2 regions of the Flavobacterium sp. RSP49 genome follow, and region 1 is predicted to be linked to the other one. Evidence: riboswitches for the same ligand, from Rfam matches in the RefSeq annotation. Region 1 holds a riboswitch; the other holds the start of a gene.
What was found. Region 1 has a riboswitch for cobalamin ahead of metE (5-methyltetrahydropteroyltriglutamate--homocysteine S-methyltransferase). Riboswitches for the same ligand answer to the same signal wherever they lie in the genome.
Positions count from the first base shown of each region.

Region 2: it holds a riboswitch for cobalamin, as region 1 does, so the genes downstream of both, EKM02_RS12340 (TonB-dependent receptor plug domain-containing protein) here and metE (5-methyltetrahydropteroyltriglutamate--homocysteine S-methyltransferase) in region 1, are expected to answer to the same signal.

Region 1 is NZ_RYDN01000023.1:491-8,549, forward strand. Features, by position in the region: gene EKM02_RS11035 (ribonucleoside-diphosphate reductase subunit alpha) at 1-2,150, shown strand, start outside; gene EKM02_RS11040 (RDD family protein) at 2,467-2,961, shown strand; gene EKM02_RS11045 (type 1 glutamine amidotransferase) at 3,016-3,711, shown strand; gene metE (5-methyltetrahydropteroyltriglutamate--homocysteine S-methyltransferase) at 3,795-6,119, opposite strand; cobalamin riboswitch at 6,306-6,500, opposite strand; gene dgt (dGTP triphosphohydrolase) at 6,712-8,055, shown strand.
Region 2 is NZ_RYDN01000030.1:29,433-37,491, forward strand. Features, by position in the region: gene EKM02_RS12305 (FecCD family ABC transporter permease) at 1-530, opposite strand, end outside; gene EKM02_RS12310 (ABC transporter substrate-binding protein) at 532-1,674, opposite strand; gene EKM02_RS12315 (DUF5522 domain-containing protein) at 1,769-2,146, shown strand; gene EKM02_RS12320 (bifunctional adenosylcobinamide kinase/adenosylcobinamide-phosphate guanylyltransferase) at 2,148-2,657, shown strand; gene EKM02_RS14830 (hypothetical protein) at 2,661-2,828, shown strand; gene cobT (nicotinate-nucleotide--dimethylbenzimidazole phosphoribosyltransferase) at 2,899-4,575, shown strand; gene EKM02_RS12330 (adenosylcobinamide-GDP ribazoletransferase) at 4,642-5,418, shown strand; gene cobC (alpha-ribazole phosphatase) at 5,403-5,927, shown strand; cobalamin riboswitch at 5,968-6,237, shown strand; gene EKM02_RS12340 (TonB-dependent receptor plug domain-containing protein) at 6,336-8,059, shown strand, end outside.

The sequences.
Region 1 (8,059 bases):
CAAAAAAATCATTTTCGGAAACAATGAACGATATGTTTCATTATGTAAACCCTAGAAATGGACAAAATGCACCTTTGTTATCAGAGGAAGTGCATCAAGTGATTATGAAAAATGCGGAGTTTTTAGATTCCCATATTATATACAATAGAGATTTTAACTACGATTATTTTGGTTTTAAAACCTTGGAAAGATCATATTTGCTTAAAATAAATGGCAAAATAGTGGAGCGTCCGCAACACATGTTAATGCGTGTTTCGGTTGGGATCCACTTAGATGATTTAGATTCAGTGATTGAAACGTACGACTTAATGTCGAAAAAATTCTTTACGCATGCAACGCCTACATTATTCAATGCAGGAACTCCAAAACCTCAAATGTCTTCTTGTTTCCTTCTGGCGATGCAAGACGATAGTATTGACGGGATCTACGATACGTTGAAACAAACGGCAAAAATCTCGCAATCAGCTGGTGGTGTTGGACTTTCTATTCACAATGTAAGAGCAACAGGTTCTTACATTCGAGGCACAAACGGTACGTCAAACGGAATTGTTCCGATGTTGCGTGTTTTTAATGATACGGCACGTTATGTAGATCAAGGTGGTGGAAAACGTAAAGGAAGTTTTGCAATATACATCGAAACGTGGCATGCAGATATTTTCGATTTCCTAGACTTAAAAAAGAATACTGGAAAAGAAGAAATGCGCGCCAGAGATTTGTTCTTTGCCATGTGGACGTCTGATTTATTTATGAAACGAGTTCAAGAAGACAGTTACTGGACGTTGATGTGTCCTAATGAATGTCCGGGATTGTATGATGTCTATGGTGATGATTTCGAAAAAATGTATACGGATTATGAAAAAGCGGGTAAAGGTAGAAAAACAATTAAAGCACATGAGCTTTGGGAGAAAATTCTAGAATCGCAAATCGAAACCGGAACGCCTTACATGTTGTATAAAGATGCCGTCAATAGAAAATCAAACCAGAAAAATTTGGGGACGATTCGTTCTTCGAATTTGTGTACCGAGATTATGGAATTTACATCCAAAGATGAAATTGCAGTTTGTAATCTAGCTTCTCTTTCCTTGCCGATGTTTGTTTCTAATGGAAAGTTTGACCATGAATTGATGTATACCGTTACAAAACGCGTAACCAGAAACTTGAATAAAGTAATCGACAGAAATTATTATCCGGTAATTGAAGGAGAAAATTCGAATAAACGCCACCGACCAATTGGTCTTGGAGTGCAAGGATTAGCCGATGCTTTCATTATGTTGCGTATGCCGTTTACGAGCGATGAGGCTAAAAAACTGAATCAGGAAATTTTTGAAACACTATACTTTGCTGCGGTAACCGCATCGATGGAAATGGCCAAAGAAGAAGGGCCTTATTCGACATTTAAAGGCTCTCCAATTTCTCAAGGGGAATTCCAATACAATTTGTGGGGAATGAAAGATGAGGAATTATCTGGTCGTTGGGACTGGGCTTCCTTGCGAAAAGAAGTGATGGAACACGGAGTGAGAAACTCGTTGTTAGTCGCGCCAATGCCAACGGCTTCTACATCACAAATTTTGGGTAACAACGAAGCATTTGAACCCTATACTTCTAATATTTACACCAGAAGAGTCCTTTCGGGAGAATTTATTGTGGTAAACAAACACTTGTTGCACGATTTAGTGGAACGTGGTTTGTGGAACGAAACATTGAAACAAGAATTAATGCGAAATAACGGTTCGGTTCAAGATCTGAATATTCCGCAAGACTTGAAAGAATTGTACAAAACAGTATGGGAAATGTCCATGAAAGACATTATCGATATGTCCCGTCAGCGTGGGTATTTTGTGGATCAATCCCAATCATTGAACTTGTTTATGCAAAATGCCAATTATTCTAAATTGACATCAATGCATTTTTACGCTTGGCAATCTGGATTGAAAACGGGAATGTACTATTTAAGAACAAAAGCTGCGGTGGATGCGATTAAATTTACATTAAACAATGATAAAAAAGCAGAGCCAATCGAAATCAAAGAGCAATCAATCGCTGTTCCTGCAGTCGCTGAAGCAGTAGAAATGACTTCGGATGAATACAGAGCTATGCTTGAATTGTCTAAAAATGCAGGTCCGGATGAGTGTGAAATGTGTGGTTCTTAAGTCATTGCGAGGAACGAAGCAATCTCCTAATCAGACCATATTGTTGATGTCAACAAAGAAGTTTTAAAACAAAAAGGCAGTTATTGTAATGATAACTGCTTTTTTTTGGAGCTATCTACTTCGTCAGTTCGCTTCGCTCGTGTCCCGCTTTCCGTTGCAATCTTTTTATTCACCAAAAAAAGGCGAATAAAAAGGATTTTCACTCTAATCGGGGCTAAAACACCAAGATTTAACAGTAATATTTGTAAACAATTCACTATATTTGAGATAGTTATTAGCCTTGAAGACTTTTTTATAATAATCAAAACGATAAAAAATGGAAAATAAAAAATTTACTGTTACAGATGATTTATTAGCTTCCAAAAGCCAGCGTCTCCTGAATCTACTTATCGATATATTGATTATTTATATTATAGCAATAAGTATTGTCGCTACCATTAATATAATTGGAGATACAACAAACAGTCATGGGGCATCGAATTGGGTTTCATCATTAAGTTTGATTGAAAATTTGTTCTTTGGACTTATTATTTTGTTTTTTTACTATGTATTTACGGAGATGTACTTCTCCAGAACCTTTGCTAAGTATTTTACCAAAACGATTGTAGTACGAGTTGATGGATCTAAACCCAATACCAAAAACTTTATGATACGAGCAGTATCCCGTCTAAATCCTATGGACCCTTTTTCATTTCTTGGTAAGACAGAAAGGGGTTTGCACGATACTTTATCAGCAACTTATGTGGTAAAAAAACACGAGTTTGCCGCGAAAATTAAAATGTTTGTTCCATCGGATCAAATTGGAGTATAATTCTAGTTCTGAAAGTAATGATTCATTAATTTTGTAGAATCTGGACGAGACAGTATGAGTAAAAAATTAAATATCCATTGCTTACAGCACGTTCCTTTTGAAGGTCTGGGTTGTATAGAGAATTGGATTCAAGAGCACGGGCATTCCCTTTCATATTCCACATTATACCATAATCCGAAATTTCCAAATCTTGATACGATAGACGCCTTGATTATCTTGGGCGGACCCATGAGTATTCATGACGAAGCCAAATTCCTTTGGCTAAAAGACGAAAAAGTATTCATCAAATCCGCAATTGACCGGCGAAAAAAAATAATTGGAATCTGTTTGGGAGCGCAATTAATTTCAAATGTGTTGGGAGGAAATATTACGGACAATGAGCAAAAAGAAATTGGCTGGTTTCCGGTTTCAATTTTAGATTCAAATGTTGCAATACTTAATGGTTATCCAAAATCATTTTCTGTTTTTCATTGGCACGGAGAGACATTCTCAATTCCTGAAAATGCTATTCGCTTAATGGAATCAGAAGCCTGCGCGAATCAAGCTTTTTTATATAATGATCGAGTAGTGGGACTTCAATTCCATTTGGAAGTTACGGATGCCGCTATGAAAAAAATGGCTTTTCATGAAAGATCAGAATTAGTAAAAGACACTTATGTTCAAACCTATGATGAGATCGTAAGTAATACTACATTTATAAAAGAAAATAATCAACTTATGTTTTCGCTTTTAGATAATTTGTTTAAATAGAAGCAGATTCTTTTTTAAAACAAAACCTAGTAAATTGCGGATCTACTAGGTTTTTATTTTAGTGCTAACCTGAATTCAGGTTGTTAAACAATTGTAATGTTTGCTACAGCAATTCTCATCTTTTGAGCTGCGGCTACCATTTCGATTAAAGCCTTTTTAGTTTCGTCCCAATGACGGGTTTTTAAACCACAATCTGGATTGACCCAAAGTTGGTCAACAGGAATCACTGCTGAAGCTTTTTCTAATAGCTTCACCATTTCGGAACTGGCAGGAACACGAGGCGAGTGAATGTCATACACGCCAGGTCCTATTTCGTTTGGATAATTGAAATCGGCGAAAGCATCCAGTAATTCCATTTGCGAACGCGAGCATTCTATAGTGATAACATCGGCATCCATATCGGCAATATTCTGTATGATGTCATTGAATTCGCTGTAACACATGTGGGTATGAATTTGGGTATCATCTTGTACGCCACTTGCGGCAATTCTAAACGCTTTTACAGCCCAATCCAAATAGGTTGCCCATTCTTCTTTACGTAAGGGCAATCCTTCTCGAATGGCCGGTTCGTCAATTTGAATAATCTTTATTCCTGCCTTTTCTAAATCGACTACTTCATCTCTAATCGCCAATGCAATTTGGGTACAGGTTTCCGCGCGCGACTGATCGTTACGGACAAAGGACCACTGCAAAATAGTCACGGGACCGGTTAGCATTCCTTTTACCCATTTTGGCGTAAGCGATTGTGCAAAGGCTGACCATTTCACAGTCATTGGGTTTGGACGTGAGACATCGCCATAAATAACTGGAGGTTTCACACAACGGCTGCCGTAACTTTGTACCCAGCCGTTTTTGGTAAACGTAAATCCGTCTAATTGCTCTCCAAAATATTCCACCATGTCATTGCGTTCAAATTCTCCGTGAACCAATACGTCAATGCCAGTTTCTTCTTGAAAGCGAATCGTTTCTTCGGTTTCTTTTTGGAGTAAATCATCATATTGTTGTGGGCTTAATTCGCCTTTTTTGAACTTTGCTCTCCAGCTGCGGACTTCGGTAGTTTGTGGAAAAGAACCAATAGTAGTAGTTGGGAATAACGGAAGATTCAACACGTCTATTTGTTTTTTTCTTCTAATTTGAAACGGATTTTCTCTTTGATCATCACCAATTGCAATGCTGGCAACCCGATTTTTCACCGCCTTATTATGGATTAATTTTGATGTTTTTCTGTTTTCGTTGGCAATAGTATTTTCTTCAAAACGGATAGAATTATTGATGTCTATTGCATTCAAAGCAAAATATTTTAGTAAAACGATCTCTTCTGTTTTTTGTTTGGCAAAAGCCAGCCATTGCTTGACCTCAGGAGTTAGTGTTGCATTGTTCGTTTCTAATTCTAAATCACATGGCGAGTGAATCAGGGAGCACGATGGTGCAATTAAGATTCTGTTTTCGCCAAGTGCGTCACTTGCTTTCTGAATAAGGGCTAACGATTTTTTGAAATCATTTTTCCAAATATTTCTACCATCTATAACACCAAGTGAAAGACTGACAGTATTAGACAATTGTCCCGATTCCAAGATGTCATCCAATTGCGAGTGACAACGGACTAAATCCAAATGTAAAGTATGAACAGGTAGCGCAAGAACGGTTTCAAGATTTTCGCCAAAGCAATCGAAATAGTTTGCCAGAATTAATTTGATTTTAGGGAAACGTTTGTTTATTTCGGAGTAAACATAAGTTATAGCATTTCTTTCTTTGTCAGTTAGATTCAAAGCCAAAAATGGTTCGTCAAATTGGATCCATTCCACATTTTCATTTTCCAGTTTTTGAAGGATTTCAAAATATACCGGTAGCAATTTATCGATAAGTTCTATTCTATGAAAACCTTCTTCTTTTTCTTTTCCAAGAAGTAAATAAGTAACAGGCCCTATAAGTACCGGTTTTGTTGTAATTCCTAAAGCATTAGCTTCTTTGAATTCATCTATTATTTTTTCGGAGAATAATTTGAATTCTTGATCTTTTGTGAATTCTGGTACGATGTAATGGTAGTTGGTGTCAAACCATTTTGTCATTTCCATGGCGACCACATCTTGTCCTTCTTTCTGCGAACCTCTAGCCATGGCAAAATACAAATCGATATTGGAGTTTGTTTTGGCTAATTCTTGATAGCGCTTAGGAATAACACCCAAGGTAAGTGATAAGTCCAGTACTTGATCGTAAAACGAAAAGTCATTTGAAGGGATTAAATCGATTTCGAACTCCACTTGTAATTGCCAGTTTTCTTTTCGGATAGTAGTACCTACAGCCAAAAGTTCGTCTACTGAAATTTTTCCTGCCCAATACGATTCACAGGCTTTTTTTAATTCTCTGTTGCTACCAATTCGCGGGTAGCCAAGATTATTTGTTAGCATTTTGTTGCTTTTTAAATGATGAATAAATCAATTAAAAGCTCTTGATGCATTTCAGAATGCTTGTTAGAGATGAAAAGTAGAAAGGAAAATACGTTGCAAAAGAGAAATGCACAATAAAGCATAAAGAGTCATGCTTATTGTGTTCAGAACGCACCATACCTGACTGTTGCTTCAAATCGCGAAAGCATTGTCAATTCGATAAAAGGCAGGTCTCCTGACTTGTAACATTTTTATCATCCTTCCCATTTGCCATTGGCATACAGTGGATCGTATTTCAGATAAAAACTTTTTGTGTTACTTACAGTTGCGCGACAGTTCGTGATTTACACACGATTCCCTATTAATCTACAGTTAAGTAAAACCCTTATCGGTTGATGAAGAAATAAATTAAGAACTTAAATTAGATGCAAAAGTAACACTAATCCTTTAAATATTTTTTCGATAGGTTTATTAATTTGTTGTATTTAGGATATTGTACTAATAGGATCCGACACTTTAGATTTTTTATATAAACTAAATCATACCTGACTTTATTTCACTTGTTAATAATTCTATTTCTGCTATCTTTGGAAATAAATTTTAAAAAGGAATGATGCACTGGGAACAACTTTTATCACTAAAACGACAAGGAGACAAAGGCAAAAGATTACGGATAGAACAAGATGACACCCGATTGGGTTTTGAGGTGGATTACGACCGTATTATCTTCTCGGCTGCTTTCAGAAGTTTACAGGACAAAACACAAGTTATTCCGTTGTCAAAAACTGATTTTGTTCATACCAGATTGACGCACAGTTTAGAAGTTTCTGTAGTGGGACGTTCATTAGGGCGATTGGTGGGTAAGAAAATCATCGAGAAATATCCGCATTTACAAGAAGTGCATGGCTATCACATGAATGATTTTGGGGCTATAGTTGCCGCTGCATCATTGGCTCATGATATTGGGAATCCGCCTTTTGGGCATTCCGGTGAGAAAGCAATTGGCGAATATTTTTCCATTGGGAAAGGACAACAATACAAAGACCAGCTTACGGCAAAAGAATGGCAGGATTTGATTGATTTTGAAGGGAATGCGAATGGTTTTTCGGTGCTGACGGCCAGTCGTCCTGGTATCGAAGGAGGACTTCGAATATCCTACGCAACTCTTGGGGCTTTTATGAAGTATCCTAAAGAAAGTTTACCCAAAAAACCAACCAAAGACATTGCCGACAAAAAATATGGTTTCTTTCAAACGGATAAAGCTTTTTTTCAAGATGTGGCTTTAGATATGGGATTGATTCCAAATAAAACAGGAAGCGATATTGGTTTTGAAAGACATCCCTTGGCGTATTTAGTCGAAGCGGCAGATGACATTTGTTATACCATTATTGATTTTGAAGACGGAATCAATTTAGGATTAGTTTCCGAAGATTTTGCCTTGGAATATTTAATAAAATTGGTGAAAGACAGCATTGATACTTCAAAATACAAGACTTTAGAAACCAAAGAAGATAGAATAAGTTATTTGCGCGCTCTGGCAATTGGAAGTTTAATCAATGATGCCGTAAAAGTATTTGTCGAAAATGAAGTGCTGATCCTGAATGGCAAATTCCCGTATGCCATAATGGATAAAAGCAAATACAAAGCGCAGATGGGCGATATTATCAAAATAAGTGTGGATAATATTTACCAAAGTCGGGAAGTCATTGAGAAAGAAATCGTAGGCTACCAGATTATTCAAACCTTGTTGGATAAATTTATAACGGCTTTCAATAATAAATTTGATGGAAATGCATCTAATTACGACTCTTTAATTCTGAAAATGTTGCCTGAAAAGCATCATTTGGAAAAAGAAAATTTATACGGAAGATTATTACATATTTGTCATTTTATTTCTTTACTGACAGATGGAAATGCGTTATTGTTTTATAAAACAATTACTGCGGTTAAAAATTAACAAT
Region 2 (8,059 bases), on a different contig from region 1:
TAGGTCAGTACGCCCACCACAGCACTTGTAAAACTACCAAACATCAAGCCTACAATCAGTATGGTCATCGTGTCCCGCAAGCGTCTGGAAATTACTAAAATGGCAAGTAGAACGATAGAACTGCCAAGGGTAGAGGCAAGGACTACTCCGTAAGACGACAGTAAAATACCACTTAGAAATGGAGGTAATAATCCCGCACCCAAAATTACAAAGGCAACTCCCAGACTCGCTCCTGAACTCAACCCTAAAACATAGGGACCAGCCAGCGGGTTTCTAAAAAGGGTTTGCATTAATAATCCACTGATCGAAAGTCCCATTCCGACTAAAACTGCTGTGATTGCCTTAGGTAAGCGGTAGTTGATAATAATGTATTCCCAAGTTGATCTGCTGGCCTGACCACCGGTTAAACTCGTGTACACCTCCCGAAAAGGAATTCGTATCGAACCCAAACTGATGTTCAGAAAAAACAAGAAAAGAAGCCCTGAAGCAAGAGCGGAAAATAAAAGGATATTTCGGTTTTTATTGGCCAACTTAGTTCAGTTTTTGTGCAAAAGTAAAAGTATAATTTGGAAGCAATTCAGGGTGAAAAATTTTGATGTAGTCTTTTAAAATCAAATCCGGTCTGCTCGGTCCTGTTTCATAATAAATGGTTCCTCCTGTTGCTCCTAATTTGCTTTCGAAAGTATAAATATTTTTGGTAGAAAAAGCGTTAAACTGACTGTAGTGGGGATTGCTTTTTTCTAATTCTGACAGGTTTTTAAATGATCCGGAAGCAATCCAGTGAGTCGCATTTTTTGCTTTATACAATACCTGTTCAAAAGAAAGTGCCTGGCTTCCTGTTCCTTCCAGATTTGCCCAGAGATAGGTTGCTTTTGCATCTTTCATGAATTGTGCCACCCAGCTGTTTCCCTTGGCAACAAACCATTGATCTTGATACATTGAGCCATACAATACAGTAGATTCAGGCTGTTTGTCTGCAACTAATTGTACCGCTTCCTTGTAGTCTTTTGTAATCTGGTCAAAAAGTATTTTAGCTTCTTTTTCTTTGCCAAAAAGAGCGCCATAAAGTTTGAGCCATTCTGCTTTTCCAAGAGGAGATTGTTCCATCCAGTCGCCTTGAATCATGATTTTTAATCCGCTTTTTTGTAAGTTTTCAATCATTGGGTTGTTATTGTCGATGCCAAAAGTGACAATCAGGTCAGGAGCGATATCGATCAGTTGTTCTATGTTTAGCTTTTCATTTTGCCCCACATTTTTGACAGAACCGTTGTCAATTAGGCTGCGGGTTTTCTCAGAAGATACGTAATCAGTATGCGGAAAACCAACTAATTTGTTTTCGGCACCAATCATTTCCAGGAAAGGAATATTGGTTGTTGAGGTAACCACAATCGTTTCTAACGGCACTTGAATTATGAGGTTTTTTTGTAAAGTATCGGGAATAACAGCTCCTTTTTCTTTTAAGATATAAGTGAAGTCTGTAGCAGCATTTGGCCATGGATTACTCACTTTTACCAGCGAGTACCCTTGATATTTGTAAATAGCCAGACCACTTGCATATTCAATTTCGTTGTTAGCGTTACTTATTTTTAGTGTTGCAGGGTTTTCGTTTTTTTTGCAACTGACGAATGATAAAAGTGCCACCGCAAAAAGGATTTTATAAAGATAAATTTTCATGATTCCATTTTCAATACTGGCAAAGGTAGGCCATTTATAAAATTTATTGTTTAATTTTTATAGTAAAAATTTCAACAAATACTATCTTTGACAAATGGATAGCCTAAAGATTAAAAACTGCTCCAGTTGTACAAAACCTTTTAACTGCGGGGACGATTTTCAAGGTAATAGCTGTTGGTGTGCTGATTTTCCTCCTGTTTTTTCTCCTTTAGATGGTGTGGATTGCCTTTGTCCCAGCTGTTTTGCTACGGCTTGTTCGATTAAAATTGAGGAGTATGTGGGCACAATAACCCCGGAAACGGCTAAAGGAAATAAAGCAGCAACTTTGCCTAAAACGGATCAGCTAATCGAAGGAATCGATTATTATATTGCACAAGGCAATTACGTTTTTAAGGCTTGGTTTCATTTAAAAAGAGGACATTGTTGTACTAATGGTTGCCGCCATTGTCCCTATGGATTTAAAAAGAAGTAGCATGATATATTTGATAACAGGTGGAGAACGCTCCGGAAAAAGTAGGTATGCTCAGGACCTGGCAATGGAACTTTCGGCCAGACCCATGTATGTGGCAACCGCCAGAAAATGGGATGGTGATTTTCAAAAGCGAATTGATCGTCACCAACAAGAACGTGACGAGCGCTGGATAAATATCGAGAAAGAAAAACAATGGAGCGAGATCGATTTTTCCGGTAAAGTAGCCGTGATTGATTGTGTGACCCTTTGGTTGACTAATTTTTTTGTAGACACTAAAAATGATGTCGCTTTATGTTTGGAACAAGCCAAAGCCGAATTTGAACAAGTGGCCAATCAGGAAAATACAACCGTTATTATTATCACTAATGAAATAGGCATGGGCGTACATGCTGAAACTCAAATTGGTAGAAAATTTACCGAATTACAAGGTTGGATGAATCAATATTTAGCTAAAAATGCGGATAAGGTGATTTTGATGATTTCTGGAATTCCAGTTACCATAAAACAATAAAAGATGAATTTTGTAAGTTCTTGGGGCGGAGGAAAAGACAGCTGTTATGCTGTGATGAGAGCTAGTCAAAACGGTTTTATTCCACAGGGATTACTCGATATGATGAATGAAAACGGGAAAGTTTCCCGCTCACACAGATTGCCGTTGTCTGTTTTGAAGCAGCAAGCCTAAAAAATGCAGGTGGCTATTGAATCACTGTTTGTCCAAACTTTAAAAGTACTCAAAAACATCGTATTTCAAGATGAAAAACTTAGATGAAATTATAAAATCGCGCCGAGATACCCGTCATTTTACCTCGGAACCAGTCCCTGAATCTGTTATTGAAAAAGCATTACAGGCCGGTCATTATGCTCCTTCTGTTGGATTGACGGATGCTACAAAGTATTACCTCATTAAATCAGATGTCATAAAAAAATCCATAAAAAATTTATTTTTGGATTTTGATAAAAAAGCAGCGAATCAAACTGACACGGCAGCACAAAAAACGCAGTATCAAGCTTTAAAATTAGAGGCAATAGAGGAAGCACCGCTTGGATTGGTGATTTGTTATGATCGTTCGGTTTTGAATAATTTTACCATCGGCACCGTGGGAAGTAATGAAGCCATCAAATTTAGTGCGGTTTGTGCTGCGCAAAATATTTGGCTTTCCCTAACCGAACAAGGGTATTCCATGGGCTGGGTTTCTATTTTGAATTATAGTCAGTTCAAGGAATTATTGGGTTTGGGAGAAAATATGGAGCCTTTAGGGTATTTTTGTGTGGGAAAACCAGCTACTGATTATGACAACCAACCCATGTTACAGCAATTGAATTGGAAACAAAAATCAGAAAGTCCATCTGTCGAAGAAATTACGAAAGTGCATCAAAAAGATAAAATTTCGGTGCCGGAATTTAAGACTGTCATTCTAGATACAATCCATTTATCTGAAGCACTGCAGTATAAAATCGATCAGAAGACCAAGCCAACAGGTTCATTGGGTGTTTTGGAAGTTTTAGCCAAACAAATTGGCGAAGTTTTTCAAACATTGGAACCAAAAATTTTAGAACCTACACTTGTTGTTTTTGCTGCAGATCACGGAATTGCTGCCCACGGTGTTAGCGCTTATCCACAAGATGTTACCAGACAAATGGTGGCTAATTTTCTGGACGGTGGAGCTGCAATAAATGTGTTTTGTAAACAAAATTTCATCAAATTAGCCATAGTTGATGCAGGAGTAAATTATGATTTTTCGATGACGAGTACTTTGATTTCGGCCAAAATTGCCAAAGGAACCCAGTCGTTTCTGCAGGGTCCGGCAATGAGTCTTACCGAATTGCAGCACTGTTATACCAAGGGAAATGAAATTGTTACCGCTATTGCCAAAACGGGAAGTAATTGTATTGGTTTTGGAGAAATGGGTATTGGGAATACATCAACTGCTTCAGTTTTGATGAGTGTAATTACTGGAATTGCAATTGAAGACTGCATCGGAAAAGGAACTGGAGTAAGCGATGAAAGACTACTTCAAAAACACCGGTTACTCAAAAAAGCTATTGAGGATTATCAAGGCTCGCCAACATTAGAAGATAAGTTAGCTCATTTTGGTGGCTTTGAAATTATGCAAATGGCTTCTGGAATGCTCACGGCACATCAAAACAGAATGCTGCTTCTTGTAGATGGATTTATTTGCAGTGTGGCTTTTTTGATTGCATATAAAAAAAATCCACTGATTCTAAAAAATGCTGTTTTCTGTCATTGTTCTGCAGAACAGGCGCATGCTAAATTATTGGATTATTTAGGTGTAAAAGCCTTGCTCCAGCTTGACTTGCGCTTGGGTGAAGGAACGGGTTGTGCGGTGGCTTTTCCAATTATTCAATCGGCAGTTGCTTTTTTGAATGAAATGGCCAGTTTTGATAGTGCCGGTGTGAGTACAAAATAATAATTTTTTCAGTCCAAATTCATAAATAGAGCACTAAAAACGACATAAAATCCAGATTGCATTCACATGAAAAAAGAACTACACATATTTTTTACCGCATTGATGTTTTACACCCGAATTCCCTGTCCTAAAAACATCGATCATAACCCGGATTATTTAAATAAGGCATCTCGTTATTTTCCTTTAATTGGTTGGATTGTAGGTACTATTAGTTTTTTAGTCTATGATGTATCGGTTGGTGTTTTTACCCCTGAAATAGCGATTGTTCTCTCGATGATTGCTGGAATCCTTACTACCGGTGCTTTTCATGAAGATGGTTTTGCTGATGTTTGTGATGGTTTTGGTGGGGGTTGGACCAAAGAAAAAATCTTGGTGATAATGAAAGACAGTGCCATTGGAGCTTATGGTGCCATAGGTTTGGTACTGCTGTTTTTATTGAAGTTTCAGGCTGTTTCGGAGGTACTTACTACTTCTTCATTACAGAATTTATTGCTTTTTGTTGCAGCACATTCCGTGAGTCGTCTGGCAGCCATTTCTATTGTTTTTACGCATCAGTATTCCCGTGAAGATGCCTCGAGTAAAAGCAAGCCCATTGCACAAAGTTATTCCTGGCGTGAGGTGATTGGGGCGTTCTTTTTTGGGTTGTTACCGCTTATTGTTTTGTCTTTTTTTCATTGGCAAATGTTGTTGGTGTTAGTGCCGGTGTTTATGACCCGCTTTTTTCTAGCTCGTTATTTTCAAAAATGGATAGATGGCTATACGGGGGACTGTCTCGGTGCAACACAGCAAGTTTGTGAAATTATATTCTACTTATCTTGTATTGCTTTATGGAAGTTTATTTAGTACGCCATACCGAAACCGTTTGTGAAAAAGGAATTTGCTACGGACAAGCTGATGTGGCATTGTTGGAGCCTTATGAACAACAATTTGAAGCCATAAAAGCACAAATTCCTGCTGAAAGTATCGTGTACTCTAGTCCGTTAAATCGATGTGTGGAGTTGGCAAACTTCCTATCATCAACAAAAATACAAATGGACTCCCGGTTAATGGAAATGAATTTTGGTGATTGGGAATTAAAAAATTGGGATAGCATTCCGGTTATCGATTTTACTCCTTGGATGAATGATTTTGTTCATGTTCGTGTGCCAAACGGGGAGTCTTTTACAGACCTCCATGATAGAGTTAGCGATTTTTTAGATAATGGACTTCCTAAAAAGACCACTAAACCTATTGTAATTGTAACCCATGCCGGAGTGATTCGAAGTATTTTGTGTAAAATTACAAAGTTGCCACTACGAGATGCGTTTCAAAATAAAGTGAACTTTGGAGCGGTGATTAAAATTGAAGTATAAAATTGAGAATAGTGTAGGATAATAACGTAATATAATTTTATCTTTGCCGCCGTAATGAGGTTGCTGTTTTGTTTTTCATACCAGCATTAAAAGGGAATCAGGTAAGCGATTACAGATTTCAGTATTCAGATTAGAGAGTTTACATCCTAAATCAAGAATCCTAAATCAAGAATCAAAAATCCTGGGCTGTACCCGCAACTGTAAGCTATAAAGCTTGTTGTTATCTACAAAACCACTGTTCGTCTTTGCGAATGGGAAGGTAAACAACAAGACGCGAGCCAGGAGACCTGCCTGTTACATCGAGTATCAAACTTTCGGGAAAAAAGGTTTGGGTATGGGTAATTCTATGCTTTTCTCCCATTTATAGTCATGTGGCAGTACCATAAAACTGCTATTAAATGTTTCAAAATGAACAAGAAAATCGTTCGTATTAGTGCGCTCTGCGTACTGATGACTTCGTGTGCTTTCGCACAACAAAAAGACACCATTGCATCCACAAATCAATTGGATGAGGTCGTAATTTCCGATTCTAAATTTGCTTTGCCAAAAGAAAAGTCCGGAAAAGTAATCGTAAAAATTACAGCCGAAGATTTAAAGAGAAGACAAGGGCAAACTGTAGCTACCATTTTGAGTTCAGTAGCCGGAATTGAAATCAACGGAAACCAAAGCCGGAATGGAAAGGATTTAGGGGTTTACGTTCGAGGGGGACGAAATCATCAAGTGCTAATTCTTATTGATGGTGTTCCGGTTACCGATGCTTCTGGAATTAGCTTATCGTATGATTTGCGCTTGCTGCCCGTTGAACAAATAGAAAGTATTGAGGTGATGAAAGGCGCTTCAAGTACTTTATACGGATCGGGTGCCGCTGCCGGAGTTATTAATATTACGTTGAAAAAAGCTTCCAAAAAAGCGATTGCAGCAAATGCATACCTTAATGTGGGCACCCAAACGATTGCCAATCAGGAAAATTATAGTATAAATGACTACAGCCAAGGGGTTGCTTTGAACGGAAGCGCTGAAAAAATTAATTATTATGCTTCCTTAAACAGCACCGAAACCACGGGAATTTCTGAGGCAAAATCACCTAATGACGCTGTTTTATTTGAAGCTGATCGTTTTTCCAGAGTGAACTCAGTGGTGAAAATTGGTTTCAAGCCAACAGCTAAATTAGATTTGGATTTCTTTGCAAACTACGATAAAATAAAAAGCGATTTTGATGCAGGATCTTTTGCGGATAACGATGAAAACAGCAGTGCCTCTGAACAATTTCGAGTTGGGTTTTCACCAAAATACAAATATAAAAAAGGAGAATTTGTAATCAATTCAAGTGCTAATTTAATTACAAGATCGATTTTTAATTATGGAACAATGTTGGATTATAAATCCAGAAGCGTCAATGCAGATGCGTTTAATAAATATGAAATTTCACCTGAATTATTCCTGGTAACAGGTGCTCAATTTCAATTTCATGAAATGTCTAATGAGAGCCCGTACGAGGCCATAGCAAATGAATTGGCCAAATTTAATATGATTGATCCCTATGTGACGGCGGTTTATAGCTCTGAATTTGGGTTAAACCTGAATTTGGGAGCTCGTTACAACATGCACAGTAAATACGGAAATAATTTAGTTTACAATGTAAATCCTTCTTTTTCATTTCCTAATTTACCCTTGAAACTACTAGCTTCTTACAGTACGGCATTTGTAGCCCCTAGCTTGTATCAATTGTATTCTCCTTATGGTGATTTGAATTTATCCTCAGAGAAAGATAAAACATTTGAATTGGGTTTTGAAACAACGATGATTGATAAAAAATTGGTTCTGAATGCTTTGGTTTTTCAAAGAGAGGAAGAAAATGCGATTGGGTTTGATTTAGTGTCTTACAAGTATTTTAATGTTGCGGGTCTAAATAAAGTCAAAGGGTTTGAGACCATGATTTCGTATGCTTTGACGGCTAAAATAAATTTGAATGCCAATTATGCGTTTACAGAATTAGAAAAACAATCGCGAGTGCTGAATCCAAAACACAAAGCGAACGCCGCAGTTGATCTGCAAGCAACGCCTCGTTTGGCTTTTAATGCCACATATCAATTTGTTTCGGATCGCTATTTTGAGTATACAACATATCCGGC